2 regions of the Microbacterium sp. UNCCL10 genome follow, and region 2 is predicted to be linked to the other one. Evidence: predicted binding sites of a transcription regulator. Region 2 holds the regulator's gene; the other holds the start of a gene.

Region 1 (15,174 bases), 1.3 Mb from region 2:
GACCCCGTACGCGATGTCGAACCCCGGCCGCACGCCGACGAACCGCGGGGCGAGCAGTGCCGGCAGTGCGAGCGAGAGGATGCCGGCATCCGTCCCGGTCCACCAGATCGCCGCGACCAGGATGCTCAGCACCCCTGCGACGCGCACGGCGTCGGCGAGGATCTCGGCAACGCCGCGCGGGCGGCGGAGGAAGTTCTCGATCATGCGCCGCGGCCCCCCATCCGCACGACGGCATGCACCGGCAGGTGATCCGACGGCCAGCCGCCGCCGACCCGCCGGGGGTCGATGGCCGCGCGCAGCACGCGCACGTCCGGCGACACCCCGATCCAGTCGATCCGGCCTCGGCGCACGTGCGGGCGACGGTAACCGGCGTACGTGTCCCACTCCGGTGTCTCGCGTTCCGCGGCGGCATCCCACGCATCGACGAGGTCATCGCCGCCGAACAGCTCGAGGAGCGGCGCCGACCCCGGGCGCGCGTTGAAGTCTCCCGTGACGATCGCCGGAAGCTCCTGGTCCTCGACGAGTTCGCGGATGTGCCGCGCGCCGGCGGCGCGGGCCCGCGGCGAGAAGACGTCCAGGTGGGTGTTGAGCGCGATGAAGCGCACGTCGGTCGCGCGGTCGCGGAACGAGGCGGTCACCAGCACGCGGGGGAGCATCGCGCCCCACGACCGGGAGCCGGGGACGTCCGGCTGGGTGGAGAGCGCCGTCTGCCGCCAGTCGAGCAGTTCGAGGCGCTCCCCGTCGAAGAACAGCGGGCACCCCTCGCCCCGCCCGTTCGCGTCCCGGCCGTGCCCGACGAACCGGTACCGCGGACCGAGTGCATCCCGTACCGCTGCGGCCTGGTCGGGCATGGCCTCCTGCGCGCCCAGGAGAGTGGGGCGCTCGGCTTGGAGCAGCGCAGTCAGGCGCGGGCGGCGCAGTCGCCACCGGTCGGCCGGGCGCACGAGCGGTCCGGTGAACCGGCGCCGGATGTTGTAGCTCACGACATGGAGATCAGGCGCCTCGACCGGCCCGATGAGCGGCGTGACGCTCATCGGGGAGCCCGGCGTCGCGGGACCGGCACGCCGAGCCGGTGCAGCCCCCGCCGAAGCAGCAGCCGCACCCATCGCACCGGGGGGAAATCCGCCGGCCAGTGCACGAGGACCGTGCGGACGCCGCGCAGGAGTCGCTGCCCGAACCCCGCACCGGCGGCGAACGGCCGCATGGAGATGCCCATCGCCGCGCCGTGCAGGTAGCGGATGCGGTGCCGCTCGCCCAGGTGGAACGCGAGGTCCAGGTCGTCGTGCAGTTCGGCATCCTGCCGATGCACGTGGCCGCGGATGCGCTGCCACGCCGACCGGCGGAACGCGAGGTTCGAGCCGAAGACCGGCAGATGGCCGAGCGCCGGCGCGGTGACCACGACGTACGCGCCGAGGTAGCAGGCGGCGAGCCACGTGCGCAGCGCCCGCGGCCCGTCGATGAAGCGCGCCCCGCCCGTGAACACCGACACGTCCGGCCGGCGCGCGAACGCCCTCTCGACGGTCTCGATCCAGGTCTGCGCCGGAAGGCAGTCGGCGTCCAGTCGCACGATCACGTCCTGGGTCGCGGCGTCGTACCCGGCGGAGCTCGCTGCGGGGATGCCGGGGCGATCGCATCGGATGACCCGCACGCCGGCCTCGCGCGCGACCTCCGCGGAGGCATCCGCGGACCCGTTGTCGACGACGACGATCTCGTCGGGCTCCCGGGTCTGCAGCTGCAGGGCGCGCAGGCACCGGCGCAGCTCGCGGGCGTCATCCTTCACGGGGATCACGACGGAGATCGTCGGCGATCCCTCGGGGCGTGCAGTCACGTCGACTCCTCAGGCGGCTGTCCGGCCACGCTAGCCCATCGGACGAAGAGGCCCGGGGGCGTTGACACCGGCGACGGGGACCGATAGCCAGGAGGACATGACTTCTCAGGCAGAACGCGCCCAGACCCTGTCCGCCCTCCACGCCGCGCCGGAGATCCTCCGCGTCGTCAACGTGTGGGATGTCGTATCCGCCAAGGCGATCCTCGATCTGCCCGAGACGAAGGCGCTCGCCACCGCCGGTCACTCGATCGCCGCGACCTTCGGCTACCCCGACGGCGAGAACATCCCGCTCGAGCTGGTGCTCGACATGGTCGGCCGCATCGTGTCCGTTGCCGGTGACGTGCCCGTCTCGGCCGATCTGGATGCCGGCTTCGGCAACGCGGGCGAGACCGCCCGCCGTGCGATCGGCGTGGGCATCGTCGGCGCCAACGTCGAGGATCGCCTGAAGCCGCTCGCGGAGTCGGTGGCCGCCGTCGAGGCGATCGTGCGTGCCGGCGTGGCCGAGGGCGTGCCCTTCGCGCTCAACGCCCGCACCGACGCCATCGTCCGCGGCGGCGACCGTCCGCTCGACGAGTCGATCGCGGATGCCATCGAGCGCGGCCGCGCCTACCTCGACGCAGGCGCCGACATCGTGTTCGTCCCCGGCGTGCTGAACGCCGACGTCACGCGGCGGCTCGTCGAGGGGATCGGGGAGCGGAAGGTCAGTGTCATCGGCCTGCCCGGCGCGCTCACGGCCGCGGAGTACGAGGCGCTCGGCGTCGCCCGCATCTCGTACGGGCCGACGACGCAACGCGTCGCCCTCACGGCGTTGCAGGACGTCGCGAAGAGCCTGTACGCCGACGGCGTCATCCCGCCGTCCACCCGCGCGCTCAACTGAGCGGCGTTCAATCCGGCAGCTGAGCGGCGTTCAGTCCGGCAGCCCGAGGAGCGGCTCGATCTCCAGCGTCAGGTCGATGATCTGGCGCAGCAGGCCGCCCGTCGTCGTCGACTGCAGCAGCGTGAACCGGTCGTACTCGCCGAGCGGCGCGATCGCGGCGAGCTGCCACGCCGAGGCGACGGGATCGTCGGACAGCTCGACGTTCGGATCCCACTGCGCCTCACCGACGACGGCGCTGCGCGCCAGCATCCGGCGCACCAGCGCCTCCGCCTCGTTCCGCAGCGGTGTCAGCGCCTCGTTCCACTCCAGCGGCGGGACCGGCGACACCTCGGCCTGCGGGTGCGGGTCGTCGTCGAGCCACCGGTCCACGGTGATCCGCTCGGTGCCGACGGCCAGGGCGTACATGTCGTCGTCGCCGGTGGAGACCTCGAGCAGGCGCGCCAGGGTCCCGATGCTGCTGCGCTGATCCCCGCCGCCGGCCTCGTGTCCCCGCTCGATGAGGACCACGCCGAACATCGGCTCCTCGGCGTCCAGGAGCCGCCCCAGCATCGTGAGGTACCGCGGCTCGAAGACGCGCAGCGGGAGCGGGGTGTACGGGAACAGCACGGACCCGAGGGGGAACATCGGCACGGCGCTCATGGCACCAGTCAAACATCGCCTGCGGCGGCCCGGGTCGACCTTCAGCGGACGTACAGTGAGGGGATGCCGCGCCCGCACGCCGATCCCGTCGCTCCCGGCCAGGAGTCGGTCTGGGACTACCCCCGTCCGCCCCGCGTCGAGCCGGTCGCCTCCCGTGTGTCGATCGTGCTCGGGTGCCAGGTGATCGTCGACACCGATGACGTCGTACGCGTGCTCGAGACGAGCCATCCGCCGGTCTACTACCTGCCGATCGGGGCGTTCGCCGACGGGTCCCTCGCGCCGACGACGGGATCGTCGGTCTGCGAGTTCAAGGGGGCGGCGCGCTACTTCGACGTCGCCGGGGGCGGCCTCGTGCGCCCGCGCGCAGGGTGGGGCTACCCGCATCCGCTGCCCGGTTACGAGGTGCTCGCCGACCGCGTCGCCGTGTACGCGCGTGAGATGGACCGGTGCACGGTGGACGGTGAGACCGTCACGCCGCAGCCCGGCGGCTTCTACGGCGGCTGGGTCACCTCCGCGATCGTCGGCCCGTTCAAGGGCGTCCCGGGCTCGATGGGCTGGTAGCCGCTCGGCATCCTTCGATCCACCCAGCGCGTTCCCACCGGCACGCGCTACCCTGGACCCGAGGCGTCCGCATTCCGCGGCGCCCGTACGGTGCATCTACCTGCTGGGAAGGCAAGGCGGCACACTCCGACCGCCAGCCGAACCGAGGTGCTCCACCATGACCGCGACCGCCGTCGATGATCGTTCCCTGATCTCGCACACCGGGTTCTGGTACTTCCCGATCGCGTTCCTCGCGCGCCTCCCGTTCGCCATGATGGTCGTCGGCGTGCTCACCCTCGTCGTCTCGGTCCGCGGCTCCGTCGCCCTCGGCGGACTGACCTCGGCCGCTGTCGGCATCGGCACCGTCATCGCCGGCCCCGTCGTCGGCGATGCCGTCGACCGGCTCGGCCAGCGCCGGGTGCTCGTCCCGCTCGGCCTCGTCAACGGGGCGCTGCTCATCGCGTTCCCGTTCGTCGCATCGTCGGACCTGTTCGACGGGATGCTGCTGGCCTCGGCGTTCCTGATCGGCCTGTCCGCCCCGCAGGCGGCGGCCATGTCGCGGAGCCGGATGATCACGATCATCCGCGACCGGCTCTCGCCGCACCGCCGCATCCGCACGTTCTCCCGCTCGATGGCGTACGAGTCGGCGGCGGATGAGACCGCGTTCGTCATCGGCCCCGTGGTCGTCGGCGTGCTCGCCTCGTTCATCGCCCCGTGGATGCCGATCGCCGCCGCGGCCGTCCTGAGCCTCGTCTTCGTGACGGCGTTCGCGCTGCACCCCACCGCGCGTGTGTCGCCGGCGCACGGGGACGCGGACGTCGAGCTGGCGCCGGCCCGGGAGCTGCTGCGCGCCCCCGTGCTCGTGCTCGTGGCCGCCACCTTCGCCGTCGGGATGTTCTTCGGCGCGACACTCACCTCCCTGACGGCGTTCATGGCCGAGCGGAACGACGTCGACACGGCCTCGCTGCTGTACGGGGTCATGGGGATCGGGTCTGCCGTCCTCGCCCTCGCCGTGGCGCTGCTGCCCACCCGGTTCGCGCTGCGCTGGCGATGGATGCTGTTCGCGAGCGTGCTCGCGGCATCCACCCTCGGTTTCACGCTGAGCGACTCGGTGTCGGCTGTGACGCTGATGCTCGCGCTCATGGGCCTCGGCATCGGGCCGACGCTCGTGACCCTCTACAGCCTCGGCGGCCAGCGCAGTCCGGTCGGCCGGTCGGCGACGCTCATGACGGTGCTGGGGTCGGCGATGGCTCTGTCGCAGTCGCTCGCGGCCGCCGGGACGGGCGCCCTGGCGGAGGCGTTCGGGGCCCGGAGCGCCATGGTCATCCCGTTGCTGGCGTCGGCGATCGTCGTGGTGCTCGGGGTGCTGAACCTCGCGATCGAGCGGCGCACACGCGTGGTGGCGGCGGCGCGGAGCCTCGACGCCGTGCGCGCTGTGGAGTGTCCCCGCCCGGTGGGATGATCGCGGCATGACCCGGTACGCGATCGACTCCGGAACGGCCCTGCGGCTCGTGGAAGAGGGGCGTGCGGTGAGCCCGGCCCACGCGCTGGTCGGCCCGGCCGCGCTGCGATCCCATGCGCTTTCCGCCCTGTACCGGGCCGTACGCGGGGGCACCCTCCCGGAGAAGGAGGGCCGCGCACGGCTGGAGGGCATCGCGGCCTTGAAGATCCGGCTCCTCGGCGACCGGGTGTCGCGGGCGACGGCGTGGAGGATCGCGTCTCGGCTCGGGTGGGAGGACACGGCACAGGCCGAGTACCTCGCTGTCGCGACGCTGCAGGCCGATGCGCTCATCGCGGCGGATGCCGCCCTCGCCGCCGCCGCAGACGGCATCGTCCCGGTCGCGGAGTACGACGACCTCTTCCGCTGATCCTCATCCGCGCCGGATGTGCTGATTCAGGCTGGAAGGAGTAATCTCGCTAACTGTATTACTAGATAAGCGAGGTAAATTGTGGAAGCTGCCGCTCGGAAGCGCTGGATAGGGCTGGTCTTCATCAGCATCGCCGTGTCGCTCATCATCGTCGACTCGACGATCGTGAACGTGGCGGTGCCGTCGATCGTCGACGAGCTCGGCATCACCTCGACCGAGGTCCAGTGGGTCCAGGAGGCCTACACGCTCGTCTTCGCCGCGCTCCTCCTGCTCTTCGGCAGCCTTGCCGACCGCTTCGGTCGCCGCCGCGTCATGCTGCTCGGCGTCGTGCTCTTCGCGGCCTCGTCGGTGTTCGCGGCGCTCGCACCCGACGGCGGCATCCTGATCCTCTCCCGCCTCGTCCAGGGCGTCGGCGGCGCGATGATCCTGCCGACGACCCTCTCGCTCATCAACGCGACCTTCCGCGGCAAGGAGCGGGGCATCGCGTTCGCGGTGTGGGGCTCGACCATCGGCGGCATGGCCGCGGTCGGCCCGCTCCTCGGCGGCTGGCTGACGACGGCGTTCTCGTGGCGCTGGGCGTTCGGCATCAACGTCCCGCTCGGCATCATCATCATCATCGGCGTGCTGCTGACGGTCGCCGAGTCGAAGGAGCCCCGCCGCGGCCGCCTCGACATCGTCGGCTCCGTGCTGTCCGTCCTCCTGTTCGGCTCGCTCGTCTTCGGGCTCATCGAGGGCCGCACCTATGGCTGGTGGACGCTCGAGCAGGACTTCACGATCGGCTCGTTCACCTGGCCGTTCGAGCTGTCGCCCATCCCCGTCGCGTTCGCGTTCGCGATCGCCGTCGTCGCGCTCGTCGGCTTCATCTGGTGGGGACTGGCGCGCGCGAAGCAGGGCAAGGGCACGCTCCTGGAGTTCTCTCTCTTCCGCATCCCGTCCTTCCGCAACGGCAACGTCGCCGCTCTCGTGGTCTCGCTCGGCGAGTTCGGCATCATCCTCTCGCTGCCCCTGTGGCTGCAGTTCGTGCTCGGATTCGACGCCGCCGAGGCGGCCTTCTCGGACGGCACGCGCGCTTCGGCGTTCACCGCCGCGGGGTTCCTTCTCGTCGGCCTCGCCGCGACGTTCTCGCTCGGTGCGGGCCGGCGGCAGGAGGGACGCGCAGGTCTCGGAGGACCCGGCGCGCCCGTCCACCTGACGTCGGGTCAGAAGCGGTTCGGCCCGTCCGGGTCGGTGAGCGGCTCCTCCGGGTTCGGCGCGAACGGCTCCGTGGGGTTCGGCGCGAGCGGCTCAGACGGATACGGTGCCAGCGGCTCCTCCGGGGCGCCGGGCAGTCCCGGATCCGGTGGGCCGGCGGGGCCGGGCGTCTCGCCGGGGGCGTCGGGGAAGGCGGTGCTCATGGCGTGCTCCTCTCATGCGCAGATGCGCGTTCCCCCGCACCCTCACCCCGAACACCGCGCGCAGCCCAGCCCCTTGACATCGAGCGCGTATTCAACGGGTTGACTGCGTATTCGACGTGGATGCGCACTCAACCCCCTGAATACGCGCTCGACGCAGCGAATACGCGCTCAACAGCACGGATACGCGCTCGACAACCGGCGTAGCCTGAACGGGTGCCTGCCGAACGTGCTCCGCTCAGCGCCCGAGCGCAGCTGGAGGCGCTGACCGCCGCCGTCGCCGCGGGCTCCGCCGGGCGCGGCTTCTCGGCGCTGCGCGGAGCTCCGGTCCCCACCGCCCCCCGCGCCGCCGCCGTGCTCATCCTGTTCGGCGTCCTCGACGGCGTGCGGAGCGTCCACGCGGCGGACGCCGTCTCGCGCGATCTCGACGTGCTGCTCCTCGCCCGGGCGGCGACGCTGCGCTCGCACCCCGGCCAGGTCGCCTTCCCGGGCGGCCGTCTCGACGGCGGCGAAGAGCCCATCGCCGCCGCGCTGCGCGAGGCCGAGGAGGAGACCGGCCTCGACCCGGCCGGGGTCGACGTGCTCGGCACCCTCGAGACGCTCCCGCTCGCCTTCTCGCAGCACCTCGTCACCCCGGTGCTCGCCTGGTGGCGGCATCCGACGCCCGTCCGCGTCGTCGACGAGGCGGAGTCGGCTGCCGTCTTCCGCGCCCCGGTCGCCGACCTCCTCGACCCGGCGAACCGCGGTGTCACCGTGATCCGGCGGGAAGGTCAGGAGTTCCGCGGACCGGCCTTCCATGTGCCGCACGCCACGGGCATCCACCTCGTCTGGGGGTTCACCGCGATCGTGCTGGACGGCCTGTTCGACCGCCTCGGCTGGACGGAACCGTGGGACGGGACGCGCGAACTGCCCGTCACCGTCTGACCAGCCACGCGTCGACGGCCTCTGCTGCGACGCCGATGACAGGCCATGCGCCCTCCGAACTGTTGCCGAGGATGCTCACCGTCGTGTCGGATGCCGGGATGTGCGTCGACCGGAACGACACCCCGGCGTCGTATCCCTCCAGCACGGCGGCGGGAGCGGTGCGGTGCAGCCAGAACCCCATGCCGTACCGCATCCCCTCGTCCGGCACATCGTGCCGCGGGGTCGTCATGGCCGCCACGGTCGCCGGCGACACGATGCGGCCGCGGTAGAGGGCGCGCCAGAAGCGGTGCAGGTCGGCCGCGGTCGTGTATGCGCCGCCGTCGCCGTTGCCGAGCACCGGGAGGTGCAGCGTGTTGACGCGGTCCCCGTCTTCGAAGAGGTAGCCGAGCGCCGCGGTCCCCGGCAGCTCGTCGGAGCGGAGGAAGTCGGTCTGCGTGAGGACGGCCGGAGTGAACACGCTTCGCCGCACGACGTCGTGATACGTCTCGCCGGTCAGGCGCTCGAGGATGATCGCGAGCACGATGTACCCGCCGTTGCAGTAGGCGAAGCGGTCGCCCGGCGGGAAGGACTGCGGGAACCCGTCGACAAGCGGCAGGAACGCCTCGGCTGTCGTCAGTGTGTGGACCGGGGCGGTCAGCACGTAGTCGGACGCCTCCCAGTCAGCATCCTCGTCGAGGTAGTCGCCGATCCCGGACGTGTGGGTGAGGAGATGCTCGACCGTCACGGCGTCGTCGATGAGCGGCAGGTCGGCGCCGAGGATCTCGCGGACGCGCTGTTCCAGCCGCAGCGCTCCCTCTTCGACGAGCCGCATGACGGCCAGCGCCGTGAACGTCTTGCTGCCGCTCGCGATCGCGAACCGCGTGTCGGGCGTGTTCGGAACGGCGAAGGCGCGGTGCGCGAATCCGAAGGCCCGTGCCAGCGTGCGTTCGTCTCCGGCATCCACCGTGACGATCCCGGTGAACGCCCGCTTCGCCGCAGCCTGCTCGAGCGCGGCGGGATCGATCGTCAGCATGGCGTACCTCCTGAGGCGATCATCCTGCAGACCGGGCCGGGGCGGAATGGAGGCGGCGTTCCCGCATCGCGAGGAACAGCGGGAACGTGAACGCGAACGCGGTCACGCCGGAAAGGACGATGTACAGCCAGGCGCGGCGCATCCCGAGCCGGCGCGCCTCCACGACGATGAGGATGCATCCTGCGATCGCGACGACGAGCAGGTCGACGCCGATCGACCCAACCGCGGGGCCTGACGTGAACAGGTCGCCGAGATAGTTCCGCATCAGCACGACCGACCACACATTCAAGAGGAACGTGCCGATCAGCCCGATGAGCGCGAGCACGAGGTAGGCGATCGACAGCGGCGTCCACGGGGGCTTCATGAGGGGCATTGTCCCCGATCGGATGCCGTCGCGGCGAGGCCTGCCCGCGGGGCCTGACACCGCCGCCCGATAGTCTTGCATCGATGGAACTCGGGGTGTATGCGGTGGTGGCAGTCGCCATCATCGTCGGCGTGGCCGCGTTCTCCAAGAAGCTCGGTGTCGCCGCCCCCATCGTCCTCGTCGTCGCCGGCGTCGCCCTGTCGTATCTGCCGGGTGTGCCCGAGATCGAGGTGCCGCACGAGATCATCCTCGACGGCCTCCTGCCGCCCATCCTCTACGCGGCCGCCATCAGCGTCCCGATCATCGACTTCCGCCGGAACCTCGCGCCGATCGCGAGCCTCTCCGTCGTGCTCGTCATCGTCACCGCTTTCGCCACGGGCGGGCTCCTGTACCTTCTGCTCCCCGACCTCAACTTCGCCGCCGCCGTCGCGCTGGGTGCCATCATCAGCCCGCCGGATGCCGTCGCCGCGACCTCCATCGGGCGGCGCCTCGGCCTGCCGCCCCGCCTGCTCACCGTGCTCGAAGGCGAGGGGCTCGTCAACGACGCGACCGCCCTGGTCCTCCTCCGCTCCGCGGTCGCGGCCGCGGCGGGCGGACTCGCCTCGCCCTGGGCGGGCGTGGCGGACTTCTTCTACGCCGTCGCGGTCGCGATCGTCGTCGGGCTGGTCACGGGCTGGGTGACCGTCTGGGTCCGGTCGAAGCTGTCCGACCCCGTGCTCGACACCGCCCTGTCGATCGCCGTGCCCTTCATCGCCTTCGTGCCCGCCGAGCAGCTGCACGCCTCCGGCGTCCTCGCCGTCGTCGTCGCCGGACTCTACACGGGGCACGCGGCACCGGCGAAGTTCTCGCCGCAGTCGCGGATCAGCGATCGCATCAACTGGCGCACCATCCAGTTCCTGCTGGAGAACGGCGTCTTCCTGCTCATCGGGCTGGAGATCCGCACCCTCATCGGCGACGTCGACCCGACCGTGCTCGGGGTGTGGGACTCCATCGGGATCGGACTGCTCGCGACCGTGGCGCTCGTCGTCATCCGGTATCTGTGGATCGGGCCGCTCGTCTACGCGCTCGGCCGCCGCGCGCGGCACGCCGAGAAGCAGACCTACCGCTCGCTGCTGGCGCTCTACTACTTCCGGAGCCATCCGATGAAGTCGCGGCGTCAGGCGCTCGCGCGCAACCGGCTGGAGCGGGACTACACGCGTCGACGCGCGGACCTCGAGACGCAGCGGCAGGAGCACATCGACTGGCGCGGGGGCGTCGTGCTGGGCTGGTCGGGGATGCGGGGCGTGGTGACGCTCGCCGCCGCCCAGTCCCTCCCGGAGGAGACGCCGTACCGACCGCAGCTCATCCTCATCGCGTTCACCGTCGCGGTCGTCAGCATCCTGCTGCAGGGCGGCACCCTGCCGTGGCTCATCAAGCTGCTGGGCGTGCAGGGCATCGACGCGAGGGAGGACCGCAAGGACTTCGCCCAGCTGCTCGAGACGCTCAGCGGTGCGGGGCTGGATGCGCTCGACGAGGAGATCTCCGCGCGTGGTGACTCCCTCGACCCCGAGGTCGTGGAGCGTGCACGGCAGGCCTCGTTCCTCAACACGGAAGCGGCGTGGGAACGCGCCGGCCGTGGTGGGGCCGACAGCGAGACCCCGCACCGCATCTACCGCGAACTGCGCCTCGCCATCGTCGCCGCGGAGCGCGAGAAGATGCTCGAGCTTCGCGCCGCGGGCGTCTACCCCTCGCGCATCCTCGCGGAGGCCCAGGTCATGCTCGACCAGGAGGAGACCCGGTTGCAGCGGCGTCCCGGCGGCGCAGGGCACTGACGCGGGCCGGCCCTGACGGGCGACGCACGGTGGGCGACGCACCTCGGGCGAGGCCTCAGTCGACGAAGCGGACCCAGTTCGCGCCCGTGCCGGTCTCGGCCTGCTGCAGGAGCTCGAGCCGGTCGGCATCCGCGCGGTAGAGGGAGACGGTCGTCGACTTCTCGCCCGCGGCGACCAGGTACGCGCCGTCGCGGCTCACCGCGAAGCCGCGGGGCTGCGTCTCGGTGACGGTGAAACGGTCGGCGGCGAGAACCGACCCGCTCGCGGCGACCCCGACCGCCCCGAGCGTGCTCTCGGTGCGCTCGGACGCCCAGAGCCGGCGCCCGCCCTCACCGATGTGGAGGTCCGCGCCCCAGATGTAGTGGTGCGCGAGCGGGTCCTCATCGATGACGCTGCGCCGGAGACCCTTCGTCGTGTCGTAGGCGGTGGCTTTGTCGAGCGGGGTCAGCGTGCCGTCCTCCGTGTTCCGCGCGAAGTGCAGGACCTCGGCGGTGAACTCGGTGAGGACGTAGACGGCATCCTGCGCGTCGTTCAGGACGAGGTGGCGCGGGCCGCTGCCGGCGGGGCATGCGACGGTCGGAGGGTCGAGCGGGGTGAGGGTGAGGTCGTCGCTGATCGCGTACTGCGCGACCAGGTCGGCCCCGAGCGAGACGAAGTACGCGAAGCGTCCGTCGGCGCTGGGGAGCACGGAGTGCAGGCGCGGGTAGGCGATCGTGCTGACCGGTTCGCCGACGACGCCGTCGACGATGGGGGCGAGGATGCCGTACCCGCCGCCGTACGACGCGCCGAGCAGGGCGGTCCCGTCACGGGTGAGCGCGAGGTAGTTCATGCCGCCGCGGGGGAGGTCGGTCGTGCTGCGCGGAGTGAGGCGGCCCGACTCTCGGTCGAGGGCCAGGGTCCGGATGCCGGGGACGTCGCCCTTGACGGCGGCGTAGACGAGGTCGCGCGTGGCGTCGACGACGAACGTCGAGGTGCCCGGGAGCCCGTCGGTCACGGCGAGACGGTCGAGCGCGCCGTCGGCGAGGCGGAACGTGCTGATGGAGCCGTCACCGGCGTTGGCCACGAGGACCAGGGGCGTTTCGGAGGTCACGGGTCGAGCCTAGTTCGGCTGGGTCGGCGGCGTGGCGCCTGCTCGCGAACGCCCCCTCCTCCACGAGCAGGATCGGCGGAATGTCGTCCACAGGATGGTCCGCGCGTTCGAACAAATGTCCGAGGGTGGGAGCAGAATGCAGATATGACATTCCTCGCCGAGGTCGCCTCGAGAGCACGGGCCGTGGCCGCCCATGATGCTCTCGATGTCGAGCCGGCGTCGCTGCCGGCGGTGCTGCGGAGGATGCCGGATGACGCGGTCGTCGCGCTCCTCGAGGAGGCGTCTGCGCTCATCGGCTGCGCAGAGCGGCTGAAAGTCGCGGCCGCGGGGGTGGTCGCGGAGCGATCGGCCGCCCCGCATGGGGGACTGGCGGGCACGCTCGGGCATCGCTCGCCGGTGACGCTCGTGCAGGAGATCACGGGCGGATCCCGGGGCGAGGCGAGCCGCACGGTCCGAGTGGGTGCCGCGCTTCTGGAGGGTCCGCCATCTGCGCCCGCCCATCCGTGCGGGGAGCCGCCTGTGCCGGCGTTCGTGTGGCACGCCGGACTCCGCGACGCGATGCTGGGCGGGGCGGTGACGGCGGCGCAGCATGACGCGATCCGGCGCGGCCTCGGCGATCCCGCAGAGTGCGACGGCGCCGCGGAGGTCTGGGCGATCGCCGCGCAGCAGCTCGTGGGCGAGGCGCCCGGCATGCCCGTCGAGGAGCTGGCGAAGCGCGCCCGCGCCGTGCGCGACGCCCTCGACCCGGTGGGTGCCGGGGAGCGCTTCGCGCAGAGGTTCGCGGGCCGCGCCTTCCGGACGTGGACGGATGCCGACGGCGTCCACCACGCCCGCATCGACTTCGACGACGAGACCTTCGCGTGGGTGCAGTCCATCACGGATGCCGCCCTGCGGCCGCGCCGCGGCGGCCCGCGCTTCATGACCGACCTCGAGCGGGCCCAGGCGGACGAGCTCGTGCGCGACCCGCGCACGAACGAGCAGCTCGCGTACGACCTGATGATGGACGTCCTGCGCGCGGGCGCCCTTGCTTCCGCGGAGGATGTGTTCGGTGCGCGGCAGCCAGGCGTCCGGCTCGTCGTCGTCAAGGATGCCGTGGGCCCACGCGATCCGTTCGGGCGCTTGCTCGCCGTCGGAAACCTCGAAGACGGCGGCGAGGCCCTTCCCGGCGCCGTGCTCGACCGCGCCCTGTGCGACACCGGGTCGGTGACCGTGACGGTCGACCGCTGCGGCAACCCGCTCGACGTCGGACGCGAGCAGCGACTCTTCTCCGGGAAGCAGCGCGTGGCGCTCGCCGTCCGCGACGGCGGATGCCGCTGGCCGGGGTGCGACCGTCCGCCGTCGTACTGCGAAGCGCACCACGCGGATCACTGGGAGGAAGACCACGGCTGCACCGACATCGACCGCGGCGTTCTTCTCTGCCGCTTCCATCACCTGCTGCTGCACAACCAGGGCTGGAAGATCAGCCGCGACGGCACCGGGCCGTTTGTTCTCCATCCGCCCGGCGGGTCGGGGGAGAGCGTCGCCCTCCGCTCGAAGTCGCCGGTGCGCTGGGCGTGGGATCCGCCGCCGGACCGCGGTGGCTGGCGCGCGGCATGAGGCGCGCGGCGTGAGGCGCGCGGCGGGAGGCGCGAGGCATGAGGCATGAGGCGTGCAGCATGAAGGGGACGGGCGAGAAGCGCGCCGGTGCCGCTCTGGTAGGATCGTCCGTTGGAAGTGTGTCCGAGCGGCCTAAGGAGCATGGCTGGAATCCATGTAGGCGGGGTAACTCGCCTCGCAGGTTCAAATCCTGTCACTTCCGCCACCAGATGAGCGTCGTCCCCACCGAGGGGCGGCGCTCATCGGCGTTTCCGCCCGGGTTCCCCACCGGCTCGCGGAAGGAATCTCGAGGCGGTGGGAACAAATCCCGCCCCGCGGGCCGTTGTCACACGAGGTCACATCGACCCGCGGCATCCATCCCCGCGTCTACCGTCGACACACGCGCTGCGGCGCACACGAACCATCCGGCGATCGCCATCCCCCAGGAGACCCTCCCGTGACTTCCACACGCCCCACCGCGCCCGTCGGCGCGCGCACCGTCAAGCCGAAGAAGCCGTTCTACCGGTCGTTCGGGTTCCAGATCACGATCGCGCTCATCGCGGGCATCGCTCTGGGCCTGCTCGCCCGCCAACTCGGGCCGGACGCCGAAGGCAACCCCAACGGCCTCGCGGCGACGCTCTCCACCATCGGCAGCGCGTACGTCACGCTGCTGAAGGTCGCGGTCGTCCCGCTCATCTTCACCGCGATCGTTGCGAGCATCACCCAGCTCCGCAAGGTCACCAACGCCGCCCGCCTCGCCGGCCAGACTCTCCTCTGGTTCGGCATCACGGCGCTCATCGCGGTGACGATCGGCATCGTCCTCGGCGTCACCGTGCAGCCGGGCAACCGCGTCGACCAGTCGCAGCTCGCGACCGGCGACCCGTACACCGTCGGCACGTGGTGGAACTTCCTCAAGGGACTCATCCCGCAGAACTTCCTCGGCCTCACCGTCTCCAGCTCGACCGACCCGGCCGGCGCCATCACCTCGACGGTCGGCTTCAACGTGCTGCAGGTCATCGTCATCGCGGTCGCCGTCGGCATCGCCGCGCTCAAGCTCGGCACGCGCGCCGAGCCGTTCGTCGCGTTCACCGAATCGTTCCTCAAGGTCATCCAGCGGGTGCTGTGGTGGATCATCCGCATCGCGCCGATCGGCACGCTCGGCCTCATCGGCTCCGCCGTCGTCACCTACGGCTGGGAGAAGCTCACGACCCTGCTGTGGTTCGCCGTCGCGATCTACCTCGGGCTCGCACTCGTC
Region 2 (15,174 bases):
CGGGCAGTGACCGCCCCGCGGCTTTGGGCCCTCGTCGGCGCGACCGGCACCGGCAAGACCGCGCTGTCGCTGCGCCTCGCGGAGGAGCTCGCCCGACGCGGCGGCGGAGCGGAGATCGTCAACGCCGACGCCATGCAGCTGTACCGCGGCATGGACATCGGCACCGCCAAGCTTCCGGAGGCCGAGCGGCGCGGCATCCCGCACCATCTCTTCGACGTGCTCGACGTCGCGGACGAGGCGGCCGTCGCGGCATACCAGCATCAGGCGCGCGCTGTCATCGAGCAGATCCTGGCGCGGGGCGCCGACGCGATCCTCGTGGGCGGCTCCGGGCTGTACGTCTCCAGCGTCCTGTACGACTTCCGCTTCCCGCCGCGGGACGACGCGCTGCGCGCGCAGCTGGAGCAGGAGCTCGCCGAGCGCGGCCCGGGGTCATTGCTGAGCAGGCTGCGCGCGCTCGACCCCGCCACCGCCGAGCGGGTCGACCCCCGCAACGGCCGGCGCATCGTGCGGGCGCTCGAGGTCGTGCTGCAGGGCGAGGACACGCACGGCGCCGCTCTCCCTGCGGCCCCGGTGCTCTGGCATGTGCCGACCTCGATCATCGGGGTGCACGTCGACCGCTCGGAGCTCGTGGCGCGCCTCGACGTCCGCGTGGAGCGGATGTGGGCGGACGGCCTGCTCGAGGAGGTCGCGCGGCTCCGCGCCGCCGGCCTCGACGACGGACTGACGTCCCGCCGCGCGATCGGGTACGCGCAGGCGCTTGCCCAGCTGGCGGGGGAGAAGACCCAGGACGAGGCGATCGCCGAGACGCAGGCGCTCACCCGCCGATACGCCCGGCGGCAGGTGTCCTGGTTCAAGCGCTATCCCGACATCACGTGGGTCGGCCCGGAGGCCGACCCCGCCGCGCTCGTCGACGCCGCGGGCTGACCCTGCCTGCGCCCGCCGGGGCACCGGGACCCCGCGGCGATCTGCAGCATCGGGTGTGACGGGTGGGGCGGATGAGTGGTCAGGCGTCACAGCAGTCACATGTCATCCTGCATTTCGCTGCGCACCCGCAGTGCGCCGTCTCCGAACGACGCGCGTCGGAGCGCACGCCGCGGCGCCATCCGCCGGGCCGGGAAAGCCCCGGCGAGCGCCTCGGCGCGGTGCGCGTGCGCGCGTGCCGCAGCGATCTGCAGGATCGGGTGTGACGGGTGGGGCGGATGAGCGGTCAGGCGTCACAGCAGTCACATGTCATCCTGCGTTTCGCTGCGCACACGGAGTTCGCGTCCCCAACGACGCGCGCCGGAGCACGCGGTGCCCGCCCGCTTGACTGCCCGCCACGGCCGCCCGCCGGGCCTGCCCGCCAGGGCCGCCCGCCCCGCCGGGCCTGGCCGACAGGGCCGCCCGCCGCGCCGGGCCTGCCCGCCACGGCCGCCCGCCCCGCCGGGCCCGCCACGGCCGCCGGTCCGCTGGGGCCGCGGGCCGACACCGGCGGCACGATCTAGACTGGCGGGATGCCGCAGACGATCGCCTTCACGAAGGGCCAGGGGACCGGGAACGACTTCGTCGTCGTCGCGGACCCCGACGGCGCGCTCGCGTTGACCGACGATCAGGTCGCGGCGCTGTGCGACCGGCGGTTCGGGATCGGCGCCGACGGGACGCTGCGCGTCGTGCGCTCGGCGGCCCTCCCCGAGGGCGCAGCCACGCCGGACGCGGAGTGGTTCATGGACTACCGCAACGCCGACGGCTCGGCCGCCGAGATGTGCGGCAACGGCATCCGGGTGTTCGCGAAGTACCTGGTCGACGCCGGCCTGGCGTCACTCGACGGAGGCGAGCCGCTGCGCATCGGCACCCGCGCGGGCGTCAAGACCGTCACCCGCGTCGAGACGGGCTTCGAGGTCGACCTGGGCGTGTGGCGACCCGACGACGCCGACGTGCTCGTCCGGGCACGCGGCCTGTCCGTCGCCCGCCCCGGCCAGGGCATCGACGTCGGCAACCCGCACGTCGTCGTCGCGCTGCACACGACCGCCGAGCTCGAAGGGCTCGACCTCACGGTCCAGCCCGTCCTCGACCCCGCCCCTCCGTCGGGAGCGAACGTGGAGTTCGTCGTGCCCGCAGACCCGCTCGTGCGCGACGGCGTCGGTGCGATCACGATGCGCGTGTTCGAGCGGGGCGTCGGGGAGACGCTCTCCTGCGGCACGGGCGTCGCGGCATCCGCCCTCGCGGTCCGGCGCTGGGCCGGTGCCGGCGCCCCGGAACGGTGGACGGTGGATGTCCCCGGCGGGCGCCTCGGCGTCCGCGTCGTCATGCACGAGGACGGCGAGCATGTGCTGCTGTCCGGCCCCGCCGCGCTCGTGTTCAGCGGCGAGGTCGCACTCGCCTGAGCCTGATCCCCAGCCCGAGCCCCAGCCTGAGCCACGAGCCCGGCCGAGCTCAGGGCAGGTCGATCGGCGCCGTCGGGGGTGTGCCGTGCCGGCGCACCCGCAGCACGCGGAACCCGCGGCCGGTCGCGGCGCGGGAGACGGAGTACCCGTTGTCGAAGGTCGCGGCGAGCCAGCGCTGCAGCGAGTCCGAGCCGAGGTTCCGCTGCACGACGAGCCACGCGTCGCTGCGCTCGTCGAGTCGCGGGATCCACCGCTCGAGCAGGCCGTGCAGCTCGTTCTTCCCGACGCGGATCGGCGGGTTGGAGCGGATGGTGCGGAACGAGACGTCGTCGGGAACATCCTCGGGGAGCACGGCGTTGACATTGTCGAGCCCCAGGGACGCCGCGTTGCGCCGCACCAGGTCGAGAGCACGCTCGTTGACGTCGACGGCCCAGACGGTCGCGTGCGGGGATTCCAGTGCGAGTGACAGCGCGATGGGACCCCACCCGCTGCCGAGGTCGAGCAGGTGGCCGCCGGCCGGCGGCGGCGGCGTGTTCGCCAGAAGGACGCCCGTCCCACCGTCGACGTGATCGGGGCTGAAGACGCCCCCCGCGGTCTGGACCTCCATCGGACGGCCCGCGAGGGTCACACGGATGCGTCGGAGGTTCTCGGCACTGGACGGGGCCGCGCTGAAGTAATGATCGCTCCCCACGCAGACGAGCGTAGCGGAGGAGCCGCCCGGCGCGGGAGGCTAGAGTGCACGGGTGGCCGGGAGGCCTCCCTTCGGAAGGATGATATGACAGACGCCATCACACCCCAGAGCACGGACGAGACGCCGGTGGACCCGGTGGATCGTGTGCTGGCGCGCGCCGACGCGCGCTCCGGGGTGCGCGTGTTCGGCGGCGCACAGGCGCTGCAGGATGCCGCGACCGTCACGTACGGCGACAGCGACGGCGAGCAGTGGGACCGCGAGGAGCGCGCCGCGCTGCGCCGCGTCCCGGGGCTCTCCACCGAGCTGGAAGACGTCACCGAGGTCGAGTACCGGCAGCTGCGGCTGGAGAACGTCGTGCTCGTGGGCGTGTACCCGCAGGGTTCGCAGGAGGATGCCGAGAACTCGCTGCGCGAGCTGTCCGCCCTCGCCGAGACCGCGGGCGCGGTCGTCCTCGACGGCGTGCTGCAGCGCCGCCCGCACCCCGATCCGGCGACCTACATCGGCCGCGGCAAGGCCTCCGAACTGCGCGACCTCGTCGCCGCCGTGGGCGCCGACACCGTCATCGCCGACACCGAACTCGCCCCCAGCCAGCGGCGCGCCCTCGAGGATGTCGTCAAGGTCAAGGTCATCGACCGGACCACCGTCATCCTCGACATCTTCAGCCAGCACGCGAAGAGCCGCGAGGGCAAGGCGCAGGTCGAGCTCGCGCAGCTCGAATACCTCCTCCCGCGTCTGCGCGGCTGGGGTGAGTCGATGAGCCGTCAGGCCGGTGGCCAGGTCGGCGCCGGCGGTGCGGGGATGGGATCGCGCGGTCCCGGTGAGACGAAGATCGAGCTGGACCGTCGCCGCATCCGCACGAAGATGGCGCTGCTGCGCCGCCAGATCCGCGACTTCGGCCCGGCCCGCGAGGCCAAGCGGGCCGACCGCAAGCGCAACACGATCCCGTCCGTGGCGATCGCCGGGTACACCAACGCCGGCAAGTCGAGCCTGCTGAACAAGCTCACCAGCGCCGGCGTGCTCGTCGAGAACGCGCTGTTCGCGACCCTGGATGCCACGGTCCGTCGCGCGGAAGCCGCGGACGGCCGCGTGTACACGCTCACCGACACGGTCGGCTTCGTCCGGAACCTCCCGCACCAGCTCGTCGAGGCGTTCCGCTCGACGCTCGAGGAGGTCGCCGACGCCGACGTCATCGTGCACGTCGTCGACGGTTCGCACCCCGATCCGGCCGCCCAGCTGCTCACGGTGCGCGACGTCATGGGCGATGTGGGCGCGCGCTCCACCCGCGAGATCGTCGTGTTCAACAAGGCCGACCTCGTCGACCCCGACACGCGCCTCGTGCTGCGCGGACTCGAGCCCTCCGCCCTCTTCGCCTCATCGCGGACGGGCGAGGGCATCGCCGAGCTCCGCGCGGCGATCGAGGAGGCGCTGCCGCTTCCGGCGGTCGAAGTGCGGGCGCTCGTGCCCTACGAGCGCGGCGACCTCATCAACGCGGTCCACGAGAGCGGCCACATCATCTCGACGCGCCACGAGGAGGAGGGCACGGCCGTGCACGCACACGTCTCCGAGCACCTCGCCGCGCAGCTGGCGCCATACGCGGTCAGCTGAGCTCGACCGGCTCCACCCCCGGGGTCTGGAAGCCGAACACCTGGCCGAGGAAGGCCAGCTCCGTCTCGAGCGCGTGGACCATCGTCTCGCCGCGGCGGAAGCCGTGCCCCTCGCCCTCGTACAGGACGTACGCGTGCGGCACCCCGCGCGCGGCCAGCGCCGCGCGGATCGCGTCCGACTGCGCCGGCGGGACGACGGCATCCTCTGCGCCCTGCAGCAGCAGGAGAGGGACGCGGAACCGCTCCGGGCGGCTGAGCGGCGACCGCTCGAGGTACAGCGGCTCGGCCTCCGGCAGCGGACCGATGAGGCCGTCGAGGTAGCGGGCCTCGAAGTCGTGGGTGTCCGCGGCGAGGGCGCGGGCATCGCCGACGCCGTAGCGGGAGATGCCCGCTCCGAAGACGTCCGTGCCCACGAGCGCCGCGAGCACCGTCCACCCGCCGGCCGAGCCGCCCTCGATCGCGAGGCGCTGCGGGTCGGCACGGCCCTCCGCCACGAGACCGGATGCCGCCGCGGCGACGTCGTCGACGTCCACGACGCCCCACTGCCCCCGCAGCCGTTCCCGGTACGCGCGGCCGTACCCGCTCGAACCCCCGTAGTTGACGTCGAGCACGCCGATGCCGCGACTCGTGAAGAACGCGATCTTGCCGTCGGCGACACCGCCGACGTGCGACGTCGGGCCGCCGTGGACGAAGACGACGTACGGCGGCAGCTCGCCGGCGGATGCCGTGACCTCCGGGTTCGTCGGCGGGAAGTCGAAGGCATGGACCTCGCCGTGCGGGCCGGCGAAGGTCACGGGTCGCCCTGCCGGGTACCACTCCCGCGCGATGCCGCCCGGTGCCGGCGTGACCCGTTCGACGGCGCCGTCCGTGCCGATCAGCCAGATGCCGCTCCCGCCGGTGCCCGCGCCGGAGACCAGCGCGCGGACGCCGTCGGAGGCCTCCACGACGAGCCGTGTCGTCGCGGGGAGATCGATCGGGGATGCCGTCCCGTCGGGGTCGATCGCGACGAGGCGGTCACTGCCCTGGGTCTGCACCGCCAGGACGCCGCCGTCGCGCCGCGGCGCGTACCACCGCAGGCCGAGCACCCACAGCGGCCCCCCGGTGTCCGCGTCGGCCGCGAGGACGACATCCGCGTCCAGGCCCGCATCCAGCCGCACCCGGGACAGGTTCCACCGTCCGCTCGCGTCGTCGGCGAACAGCAGCTCGTCGGCGGACTCCCACTCCGGCTGCAGAGCCGCCGTCTCGCCGGAGGACACGCTCGTCCACTCCGCGACGACACCGTCCTCGACCCGACCGACGCGCACCTGCGTCCGGTCCCATGGCATGTCGGGGTGATCCCACGCGACCCAGGCCAGGTGCCGGCCACCGGGGGACAGCGCCGGCTGGGCGAGGAAAGCGCTGCCGCCCACGAGGCTCGTCACGGCGCCCTCCGCGTCGATCGACACGATGTCGCGGTGGGGGACCGGATCGTCGCCGTGGTGCTCACGGACCGCCAGCAGCATCCCCTCCTGCCAGCGCAGCCCGCCGTAGCGGACGTCCTCGTCCGTGGCCGCGGTCAGCGCGTGCGGCTCCTCGCCGGGGCGCAGCGACCAGACCCGCTGGTCGCTCTTCTCGACGAAGAACAGCCGTCCGTCCTCGGTCGCGGCCCAGGACCCGCCGCCGTACTCGTGGACCCGCGACCGGGCGTTCCACGGCGCCGGCAGGACGTTCTCGATCGCACCGTCGGCGCCGCGCCGGCGCACCGCGGTGCGTCCGCCCTCGTCGGGGAGCGATTCGCCCCACCAGATCTCGTCTCCCGCGAACGCGGCGCCCTCATAGCGGGGTGAGCCGGCGGTCGCCGCAGCGGCGGTGAGCGGAGAGGGCCAGGAACCGTAGGGCAGCTCGGACATGCCTCCACCGTAGGCCCGGTGAAACGTCGCGTCACACTCCTCCCGGGCCGCGCAGGGGAGTCGTAAAGTGATGCCATCGACGCCCGGTCGCACCGGGCAGGAGCGACAGCCGAGCCCGGCACCCGCCCGCGATGCCCTCCTGCCCTGCCGGCGGGGGAGCGACCGCGGCCGACCGGCCCGAGACACACCGCCCCTGACCCCGGAGAGACCCATGTCGAGCGAGACCGCCGCCGCGGTGCCCTTCTCCTTCGAGATCTACCCGCCGCGCACCGACGCCGGGATGCCGGCCCTGCACGAGACGATCCGGCTGCTGGCCGCCGCCGGCCCGGAGTTCATCTCCGTGACCTTCGGCGCCGGCGGCTCCACCGGCGGCCGCTCGCTCGAGGTGCTCACGCACATCCTCCGTCAGACCGACGTCCCGCCGCTGGCGCACCTCACGTGCGTGGGATCCAGCTACGAGGAAGCGACGACCCTCATCCGGGAGTTCCTGGATGCCGGGATCACGCGCTTCCTCGCGCTCCGCGGCGACCCGCCCGCGGACGCCGCGGAGGGCGAGGAGTACGTCGGCGACCTCGCCAGCGCGGCCGAGCTCGTGCAGCTCATCGACCGCGTGCAGGCCGAGCGTGCGCCGTACACCGAGGCGCCCGTCCCCGGCGTGCCCGGCGCCGCGCGGGTGGCGCCCCGCGCCCGCGTCGAGATCGCCGTGGCGGCCTTCCCCAACGGGCACCCGCGTTCGCGGCACCGCCTCGAGCACATCGACGCGCTGCTGGCCAAGCAGGCCGCGGGGGCGACGTTCGCGATCAGCCAGCTGTTCTTCCACGCCCACGACTACCTGGGCTTCGTGGAGCTCGCGCGCGCCGCGGGCGTGACCATCCCGATCCTGCCCGGCATCATGCCGATCACCTCGCCCAGCCGGCTGCGCCGCGTCGTCGAGCTCACCGGAGAGCCGCTGCCGTCCGACCTCGCCGTCGCCCTCGACGTCGAGCCGACCGCGGAGGGGCGCCGCGAGATCGGCGTCCGGCACGCCGCGGCCCTCGCGCGCGACGTGCTCGCCGGCGGAGCCGGCGGCATCCACCTGTACGCCTTCAACAACCACGACAACGTGCTGGCCGTCCTCCGTGAGGCCGGCGTCCGCACCCGTACCGAGGAGATCTCCGCATGACCGCTTCCTTCCCCACCGGCACGATCCTCGGCTACCCGCGCATCGGGCGTCGTCGCGAGCTGAAGCGCGCCGTGGAGGCGCACTGGTCCGGCGCCGTGACGCTCGAGGAGCTCGAGACGACGGCCGCCGAGCTGCGGCGGGCGACCCGCGCGCGACTCGTGGAGCTGGGTCTCGGTCGGGACGATTCGTCCATCCCGGAATCGTTCTCCTTCTACGACCAGGTGCTCGACGCGGCGGTCACCGTCGGAGCGTTGCCGGCCCGCTTCGACGACCTGCGCGACGCGGACGGACAGATCCCCCTCGGCGCGTACTTCACGGCCGCGCGCGGCGACGGAGAGCGGGCCGCGCTGGAGATGACGAAGTGGTTCGACACGAACTACCACTACCTCGTGCCCGAGATCGGCCCCGAGACGGCGTTCTCGCTCTCCGGCGACCGGTTCGCGCGTCAGGTCGCCGAAGCACGCGCCGACGGCGTCACGGTCCGCCCCGTCGTCGTCGGTCCGGTCACCCTGCTCGCACTCGCGAAGGCGACGGATGCCGCACCCGAGGGCTTCCGGCCGCTCGATCGCCTCGAGGACCTGCTGCCGGTGTACGTCGAGCTGCTCTCGACGCTGCGGGCCGCGGGCGCGGAATGGGTGCAGCTCGACGAGCCGGCCCTCGTCTCCGAGAGCCTCAACGCCGCGCCCGGCGAGCTGGCGGACGCCGCCCGCCGCGCGTATGACGTGCTCGGCTCGGCGACGAGGCGTCCCGCGATCCTGGTCGCCGCAGGGTACGCCCAGCTCTCCGCCGAGGCGTGGACCACGCTTGCGGCGGCGCCCGTCGAAGCCCTCGCGCTCGACCTGCACCGCGGTGCCGTCCCCGCGCCGGCGGACGGCCTCTCGGGGAAGACCCTCGTCGGCGGAGTGATCGACGGACGCAACGTCTGGCGCGGCGACCTGGCCGCAGCCGTCGCGGCCCTCGACGATCTGCGCGCGCTCGGCGCGCCCGTGGCCGTCGCGACCTCGACCTCACTGCAGCACGTGCCGCACGACGTCGCCGACGAGACGGCACTGGACCCGCGCCTCGCGTCGTGGCTCGCCTTCGCCGACCAGAAGGTGCAGCAGGTCGCGACGCTCGCGCGCGGGCTCCGCGACGGGCGGGCCGCCATCGCCGCCGACATCGACGCGGCGGCCGCGGCGGCCGCCGATCGGCGTCACGCGGCCGGGGTGCGCGACGGCGGGGTCCGCGCGCGCATCGCGCAGCTGACCGCCGCCGACCACCGGCGCCCGGACTACGAGCTCCGCCTCGCCGCCCAGGCGGCGGCCGTCCCGCTGCCGGCGCTGCCCACGACCACGATCGGCTCGTTCCCGCAGACCGGCGAGATCCGGCGTGCGCGGGCGCGCCTCGTGCGCGGTGAGATCACGCCGGAGGAGTACGACGGGTTCCTCCGCGACGAGATCGCCCGCGTCATCGACCTGCAGCTCGATCTCGGACTCGACGTTCTCGTGCACGGCGAGCCGGAGCGCAACGACATGGTGCAGTACTTCGCGGAGAACCTCGACGGCTTCACGGTCACCCAGAACGGGTGGGTGCAGTCGTACGGCTCCCGCGCGACCCGCCCCTCGATCCTGTGGGGCGACGTGTCCCGCCCGGCTCCCATCACGGTGCCCTGGTCGCGCTATGCGCAGTCCCTGACCGACAAGCCGGTCAAGGGCATGCTGACCGGCCCCGTGACGATCCTCGCGTGGTCCTTCGTCCGCGACGACCAGCCGCTCGCCGACACGGCGGCGCAGGTCGCGTTGGCCCTCCGGGAGGAGATCGCCGACCTCGAGGAGGCCGGCATCCAGATCATCCAGGTCGACGAGCCGGCGCTGCGCGAGCTGCTGCCGCTGAAGGCGGCGGACCAGCCCGGCTACCTCGAATGGTCCGTCGGCGCGTTCCGGCTGGCGACGGCGGGCGCGGGGACGGCGACATCGGTGCACACGCACCTCTGCTACTCCGACTTCGCCGTCGTGATCGACGCCATCGCCGCACTCGACGCGGACGTCACGTCGATCGAGGCGGCGCGCAGTCGCGGCGCCGTCATCGACGACATCGCCCGGTCCGGCTTCTCGCACGGTGTCGGGCCCGGTGCGTACGACATCCACTCGCCACGCGTGCCGTCGGTCGCCGAAATGACCGACCTGCTCCAGCGCGCGGCGGACCGGCTGCCGCTGCGGCAGGTGTGGGCGAACCCGGACTGCGGGCTGAAGACGCGGGGCTACGACGAGACGGTCGTGTCGCTGCGGAATCTCGTCACCGCGGCGGCGGCCGTGCGCGCTCGCGCGGAGGCGACCGTCTGAGGGGAGGGGCTGCGCGTCGTCCGGCTGCGAAGCGGCTCAGATGGCGCGCAGCACCGCCACCACCTTGCCGAGCACGACGGCGTCGTCGCCGAGGATCGGCTCGAAAGCGGAGTTGCGGGGGAGCAGCCAGGTGTGGCCGTCGCGCTGGCGGAAGGTCTTCACCGTGGCCTCCTCGTCGAGCATGGCCGCGACGATGTCGCCGTTCTCCGCCGTCGACTGGGAGCGCACGACGACCCAATCGCCGTCGCAGATGGCCGCGTCGATCATCGACTCGCCGCTGACCTTGAGCATGAAGAGGTCGCCCTTGCCGACGAGCTGGCGCGGAAGCGGGAAGATCTCCTCCACCTGCTGCTCCGCCGTGATCGGGATGCCGGCGGCGATGCGCCCCACGAGGGGCACCAGCGCGGCGTCGCCGACCGACGGAGCGCTGTCGGCGGGGTTCTCCGTCGCCGCGCCGGGCAGGTCGATGAGGACCTCCATGGCCCGGGTCTTGCCCGGGTCGCGGCGGAGGTAGCCGCTCAGCTCCAGCTGGTTGAGCTGATGGGTGACGCTGGAGAGCGACTTGAGCCCGACGGCGTCGCCGATCTCGCGCATGCTGGGCGGATAGCCGTGCCGGGCGATGGATCGCTGGATGACCTCGAGGATCGCCAGCTGCTTGTCGCTGAGGCTCTTGCGCCGACGGGTCTGCGGCTTCTCGCTCATCTCGCGCTCCTTCTCGTCACCCGCCCCGCGGCACTCGGCTTCGAATGTCGGAGGTCGGTGATGGGGTGTGTTCATCGAAACCGTATCCGGTATCGGGCCTCTCCACCGCCAAGCGTTCGCGTGTCGCGTTCGAAGAGAGTCCGAGATTGGATGCACTTGACACTCTAGCAATTCGAAGATAGCTTCGGTAAAGAAGTTCGCCTCCGGTCCTCCCGGCCGAGGGCGGGAGGCGAACTTCTCCACATCCGAGGCAGCAGTCCTGAGGAGGAGCCATGACCACCATCGACATCGCCGGCGTCCGCAGCATCCCCGCCCCGTCGACCCGACTCCGTCTCACGACGCGAGGACGCCGCGTCCTCGCGACGCTCGCCTCCGTGCCCGCCGTCGTCGCGATCAGCATCGCGATCGTCTCCGGCGGTGGCGCGCTCGCCTCCGGCGAGCAGAGCGCTCCCGGCGGCACCTTCCAGACCGTCACGGTGATGCCTGGCGACACGCTCTGGTCCGTCGCGGAGCGGGTCGCCCCATCCGCCGACCCGCGCGACGTCGTCGACGCGATCATGCGCCTGAACGCCCTGAGCAGCGCCCGCCTGGATGCCGGTCAGCAGGTCGCGATCCCGCTGGAGTACGCGACGGGCGACTGACGCCGAGCCCTACCATGGGAGGGTGACTGTTCGTCTGGAAGACCTCCCGCTGCGCGACGATCTCCGGGGTCTCACCCCCTACGGGGCGCCCCAGGCGCCACTCCCGGTGGCCCTCAACGTCAACGAGAACTCGCACCCCGTGCCCGAAGAGGTCGCCGACGACATCATCGTGAGCATCTCGCAGGCGCTGCGGGGGATCAACCGGTATCCCGACCGTGAGTTCACCGAGCTGCGGGAGGGCTTCGCCGACTACCTGGGCCACGGGCTGTCCCGGGAGCAGATCTGGGCGGCGAACGGCTCGAACGAAGTCCTCCAGCACCTGCTGCAGGCCTTCGCCGGGCCCGGCCGGACCGCCTTCGGCTTCGCGCCCACCTACTCGATGTATCCCCTGCTCACGCGGGGGACGGGTGCGCAGTACGTGACGGGCACGCGCGGCGTGGACTACACGATCGACGCCCAGGACGCGGCCGCGCAGGTGGCCGACGCCCGACCGGACGTCGTCTTCCTCTGCGCGCCGAACAACCCCACCGGCACGCCGCTGCGCACCGACGTCGTCGAGGCGGTCTACGACGCGACCGACGGCATCGTGATCGTCGACGAGGCGTACCAGGAGTTCGCACCGCGCGAGGAGCGGTCGGCGCTGACCCTGCTGCCGGGGCGCGAGCGGCTCGTCGTCAGCCGCACCATGAGCAAGGCGTTCGCCTTCGCCGGGGCGCGCGTGGGCTACCTGGCGGCCGACCCCGCCGTCATCGACGCGCTCCGCCTCGTCCGGCTGCCGTACCACCTGAGCGCCCTCACGCAGGCGGCCGCGACCGCGGCGCTGCGGCACGCGCCCACGATGCTGCAGATGGTCGACGACATCGTCGGCCAGCGCGACCGCATCTCCGCCACGCTGTCGGCGCTCGGCTACACGCCCTACGAGAGCTGGACGAACTTCGTCCTCTTCGACGGCGTCGACGACCCGGCCGCCACCTGGCAGGGGCTGTACGACCGTGGCATCCTCATCCGCGACGTCGGCATCCCGCACAGCCTCCGCGTCACCGCCGGCACCGAGGACGAATCCACAGCCTTCCTCGAGGCACTGGCATCCCTCTGAACCCGGCGGGCGTCATGCGGCCCGCGCCCCTGCGGCGCGCTCGGTAGACTCGGATCCATGAGCAGCCCCGCGCCCCGCACGGCATCCCTTCGCCGCGCGACGAGCGAATCCACCGTCGAACTCGAACTCGATCTGGACGGCACCGGACAGAGCCACATCGACACGACGGTCCCGTTCTTCGACCACCTGCTCACCGCATTCGCGAAGCACTCGCTGACCGACCTGACGGTGCGCGCCTCCGGCGACACCGAGATCGACGCCCACCACACCGTGGAGGACGTCGCGATCGTGCTGGGTCAGGCCATCCGCGAGGCGCTCGGCGACAAGGCCGGCATCTCCCGCTACGGCGATGCACTCGTGCCGCTCGACGAGGCGCTCGCACAGGCCGTCGTGGACATCAGCGGGCGTCCCTACCTCGTGCACACCGGCGAGCCCGCGGGTTACGAGCACCACCTCATCGGCGGTCACTTCACCGGGTCGCTCGTGCGCCACACCTTCGAGGCGATCGCCTACAGCGCGGCGTTGACGATGCACATCACGGTGCTCGGCGGGCGCGACCCGCACCACATCGCGGAGGCCGAGTACAAGGCGTTCGCGCGCGCGTTCCGTCAGGCCAAGGCCCTCGACCCGCACGTGCGCGGCATCCCGAGCACGAAGGGCGCTCTGTGACCGACGCCCCGCTCGTCGCCGTCCTCGACTACGGCTCCGGCAACGTCCACTCGGCGGTCAAGGCCCTCGCCGCCGCCGGCGCCGACGCCCGCCTGACGCGGGACCGCGGCCTCGTGCAGGACGCCGCCGGGCTTGTCGTCCCGGGCGTGGGCGCGTTCCGGGCCGTCATGGATGCGCTGCAGGAGAGCCGCGGCCACGAACTCATCGATCGCCGCCTGGCCGGCGGGCTGCCGGTTCTCGGCATCTGCGTCGGGATGCAGGTGCTCTTCGAGCACGGCGTCGAACGCGGCGTCGACACGGAGGGCCTGGGGGAGTGGCCGGGATCGGTCACCGAGCTCGACGCCCCCGTCCTGCCGCACATGGGCTGGAACACCGTCCGTTCCGGCGCCGGGTCGGTGCTCTTCGACGGCATCGAGGAGGAGCGCTTCTACTTCGTGCACTCCTACGCGGCCCAGCATTGGTCGCTCGAGGTCATGCGACCGTTCGCCGAGCCCGTGCTCACCTGGTGCGACTACGGGACGCCGTTCCTCGCCGCGGTGGAGAACGGCCCGCTGTCGGCGACGCAGTTCCACCCGGAGAAGTCCGGGGGGGCCGGCATCCGGCTGCTGGGGAACTGGATCGGCGCGCTGCCGAAGGCCTAGTAGGCTGTCACCTCGTGCATGCGCGGATCCGCGCGCGCGAATCTACCTCCCGTTGGAGCCATGAACGATTTCGCTTCCACCCCCGAACTGATCCTGCTGCCCGCCGTCGATGTCGCAGGTGGCAAGGCCGTCCGCCTCACACAGGGCGAGGCCGGCACCGAGACGAGCTACGGCGACCCGGTGGAGGCCGCACTCGCGTGGGCCCGCGACGGCGCGCAGTGGATCCACCTCGTCGACCTCGACGCCGCCTTCGGCCGCGGCAACAACAGCGCCGTGCTGCGCAAGGTCATCAAGCAGCTCAAGGGCGTGCAGGTCGAGCTCTCCGGCGGCATCCGCGACGACGCGACCCTCGAGGCCGCCCTGGAGAGCGGCGCCGCCCGCATCAACCTCGGCACCGCGGCGCTGGAGAACCCCGAGTGGGCCTCCGACGTGATCTACCGCTACGGCGAGGCGATCGCCGTCGGGCTCGATGTGCGCGGTACGACCCTGGCCGCGCGCGGCTGGACGCGCGACGGCGGCGATCTCTGGCAGGTGCTCGAACGCCTCGAGGATGCCGGCTGCAGCCGGTACGTCGTCACCGACGTCACGAAGGACGGCACGCTCCGCGGCCCGAACCTCGAGCTCCTCCGCGAGATGGTCGCTCGCACGCCCAAGCCGGTCGTCGCCTCCGGCGGCATCTCGAGTCTCGACGACATCGCGGCTCTCCGCGAGCTCGTCCCGCTCGGCGTCGAGGGCGCGATCGTCGGCAAGGCCCTGTACGCGGGCGCGTTCACGCTCGCCGAGGCGCTGGATGTCGCCGGAGGCTGACCACTCCTGCGGTCCCGCCGACTCGGCGGGCGTTCCGTGGGCCGGCCGCAGCTTCGAGCCGAACCCGCACGCCGCCGACGACGGCTCGGCCGACCCCGCCCTGCTGGCCGCGCTGCTCGCGTTCCGCGCGGGGGACGGGGACGCCGGTGCCGTCGTCGACGCGTACCGCTCGGCGCGCCTGCTGATCCCGCTCGTCGCCGAGAAGGGCGAGGAGGGCGTCGGACCGACCGGGCTGACCGTCGACAAGACGCAGGAGCTGTCGATCGTCACGGTCGCCGCGCCCGACGGGCGCCGCGTGCTGCCGGTGTTCACGTCGGTGCAGACCCTCGCGGCGTGGGATCCCGCCGCGCGCCCGGTGCCGGTCGACGGCGTGCGCACGGCCCTCTCGGCCGCCGCGGACGACACCGATCTCGTCGTCATCGACCCGGCCTCGCCGACGGAGTTCGTGCTGCGCCGGCCCGCCGTGTGGGCGATCGGCCAGGGTCAGCGCTGGGACCCCCCGCACATGTCGCCCGAGGTCTTCGCCGGACTGCAGGAGAGCATCGGCGGCGAACTCGGCGTGCTCGACCTCTCGGTCGCGCCGGGGGA

Evidence for each region. The regulator LexA, encoded in region 2, represses DNA repair genes until DNA is damaged. The targets are predictions, from matches to a motif close to TCGAACANNTGTTCGA.
Region 1: a site for LexA is predicted at 12,452-12,467, ahead of BR85_RS01485 (HNH endonuclease signature motif containing protein). Genes of this name have one in related genera too.

The regions. Positions count from the first base shown of each region.
Region 1 is NZ_JQKT01000007.1:250,310-265,483, forward strand. It holds gene BR85_RS01415 (DUF2238 domain-containing protein) at 1-204, opposite strand, end outside; gene BR85_RS01420 (endonuclease/exonuclease/phosphatase family protein) at 201-1,034, opposite strand; gene BR85_RS01425 (glycosyltransferase family 2 protein) at 1,031-1,828, opposite strand; gene BR85_RS01430 (isocitrate lyase/PEP mutase family protein) at 1,926-2,705, shown strand; gene BR85_RS01435 (LON peptidase substrate-binding domain-containing protein) at 2,736-3,344, opposite strand; gene BR85_RS01440 (DUF427 domain-containing protein) at 3,408-3,905, shown strand; gene BR85_RS01445 (MFS transporter) at 4,063-5,346, shown strand; gene BR85_RS01450 (hypothetical protein) at 5,354-5,752, shown strand; gene BR85_RS01455 (MFS transporter) at 5,834-7,249, shown strand; gene BR85_RS01460 (NUDIX hydrolase) at 7,360-8,067, shown strand; gene BR85_RS01465 (serine hydrolase domain-containing protein) at 8,057-9,079, opposite strand; gene BR85_RS01470 (DUF2834 domain-containing protein) at 9,099-9,443, opposite strand; gene BR85_RS01475 (cation:proton antiporter) at 9,527-11,254, shown strand; gene BR85_RS01480 (lactonase family protein) at 11,310-12,344, opposite strand; gene BR85_RS01485 (HNH endonuclease signature motif containing protein) at 12,489-13,940, shown strand; tRNA gene BR85_RS01490 (tRNA-Ser) at 14,054-14,145, shown strand; gene BR85_RS01495 (dicarboxylate/amino acid:cation symporter) at 14,377-15,174, shown strand, end outside.
Region 2 is NZ_JQKT01000007.1:1,532,454-1,547,627, reverse strand. It holds gene miaB (tRNA (N6-isopentenyl adenosine(37)-C2)-methylthiotransferase MiaB) at 1-10, shown strand, start outside; gene miaA (tRNA (adenosine(37)-N6)-dimethylallyltransferase MiaA) at 7-924, shown strand; gene dapF (diaminopimelate epimerase) at 1,494-2,363, shown strand; gene BR85_RS07630 (class I SAM-dependent methyltransferase) at 2,413-3,054, opposite strand; gene hflX (GTPase HflX) at 3,139-4,659, shown strand; gene BR85_RS07620 (prolyl oligopeptidase family serine peptidase) at 4,652-6,547, opposite strand; gene BR85_RS07615 (methylenetetrahydrofolate reductase) at 6,759-7,709, shown strand; gene metE (5-methyltetrahydropteroyltriglutamate--homocysteine S-methyltransferase) at 7,706-10,030, shown strand; gene lexA (transcriptional repressor LexA) at 10,067-10,732, opposite strand; gene BR85_RS07600 (LysM peptidoglycan-binding domain-containing protein) at 11,005-11,373, shown strand; gene BR85_RS07595 (histidinol-phosphate transaminase) at 11,396-12,469, shown strand; gene hisB (imidazoleglycerol-phosphate dehydratase HisB) at 12,527-13,138, shown strand; gene hisH (imidazole glycerol phosphate synthase subunit HisH) at 13,135-13,779, shown strand; gene priA (bifunctional 1-(5-phosphoribosyl)-5-((5-phosphoribosylamino)methylideneamino)imidazole-4-carboxamide isomerase/phosphoribosylanthranilate isomerase PriA) at 13,840-14,586, shown strand; gene BR85_RS07575 (SseB family protein) at 14,570-15,174, shown strand, end outside.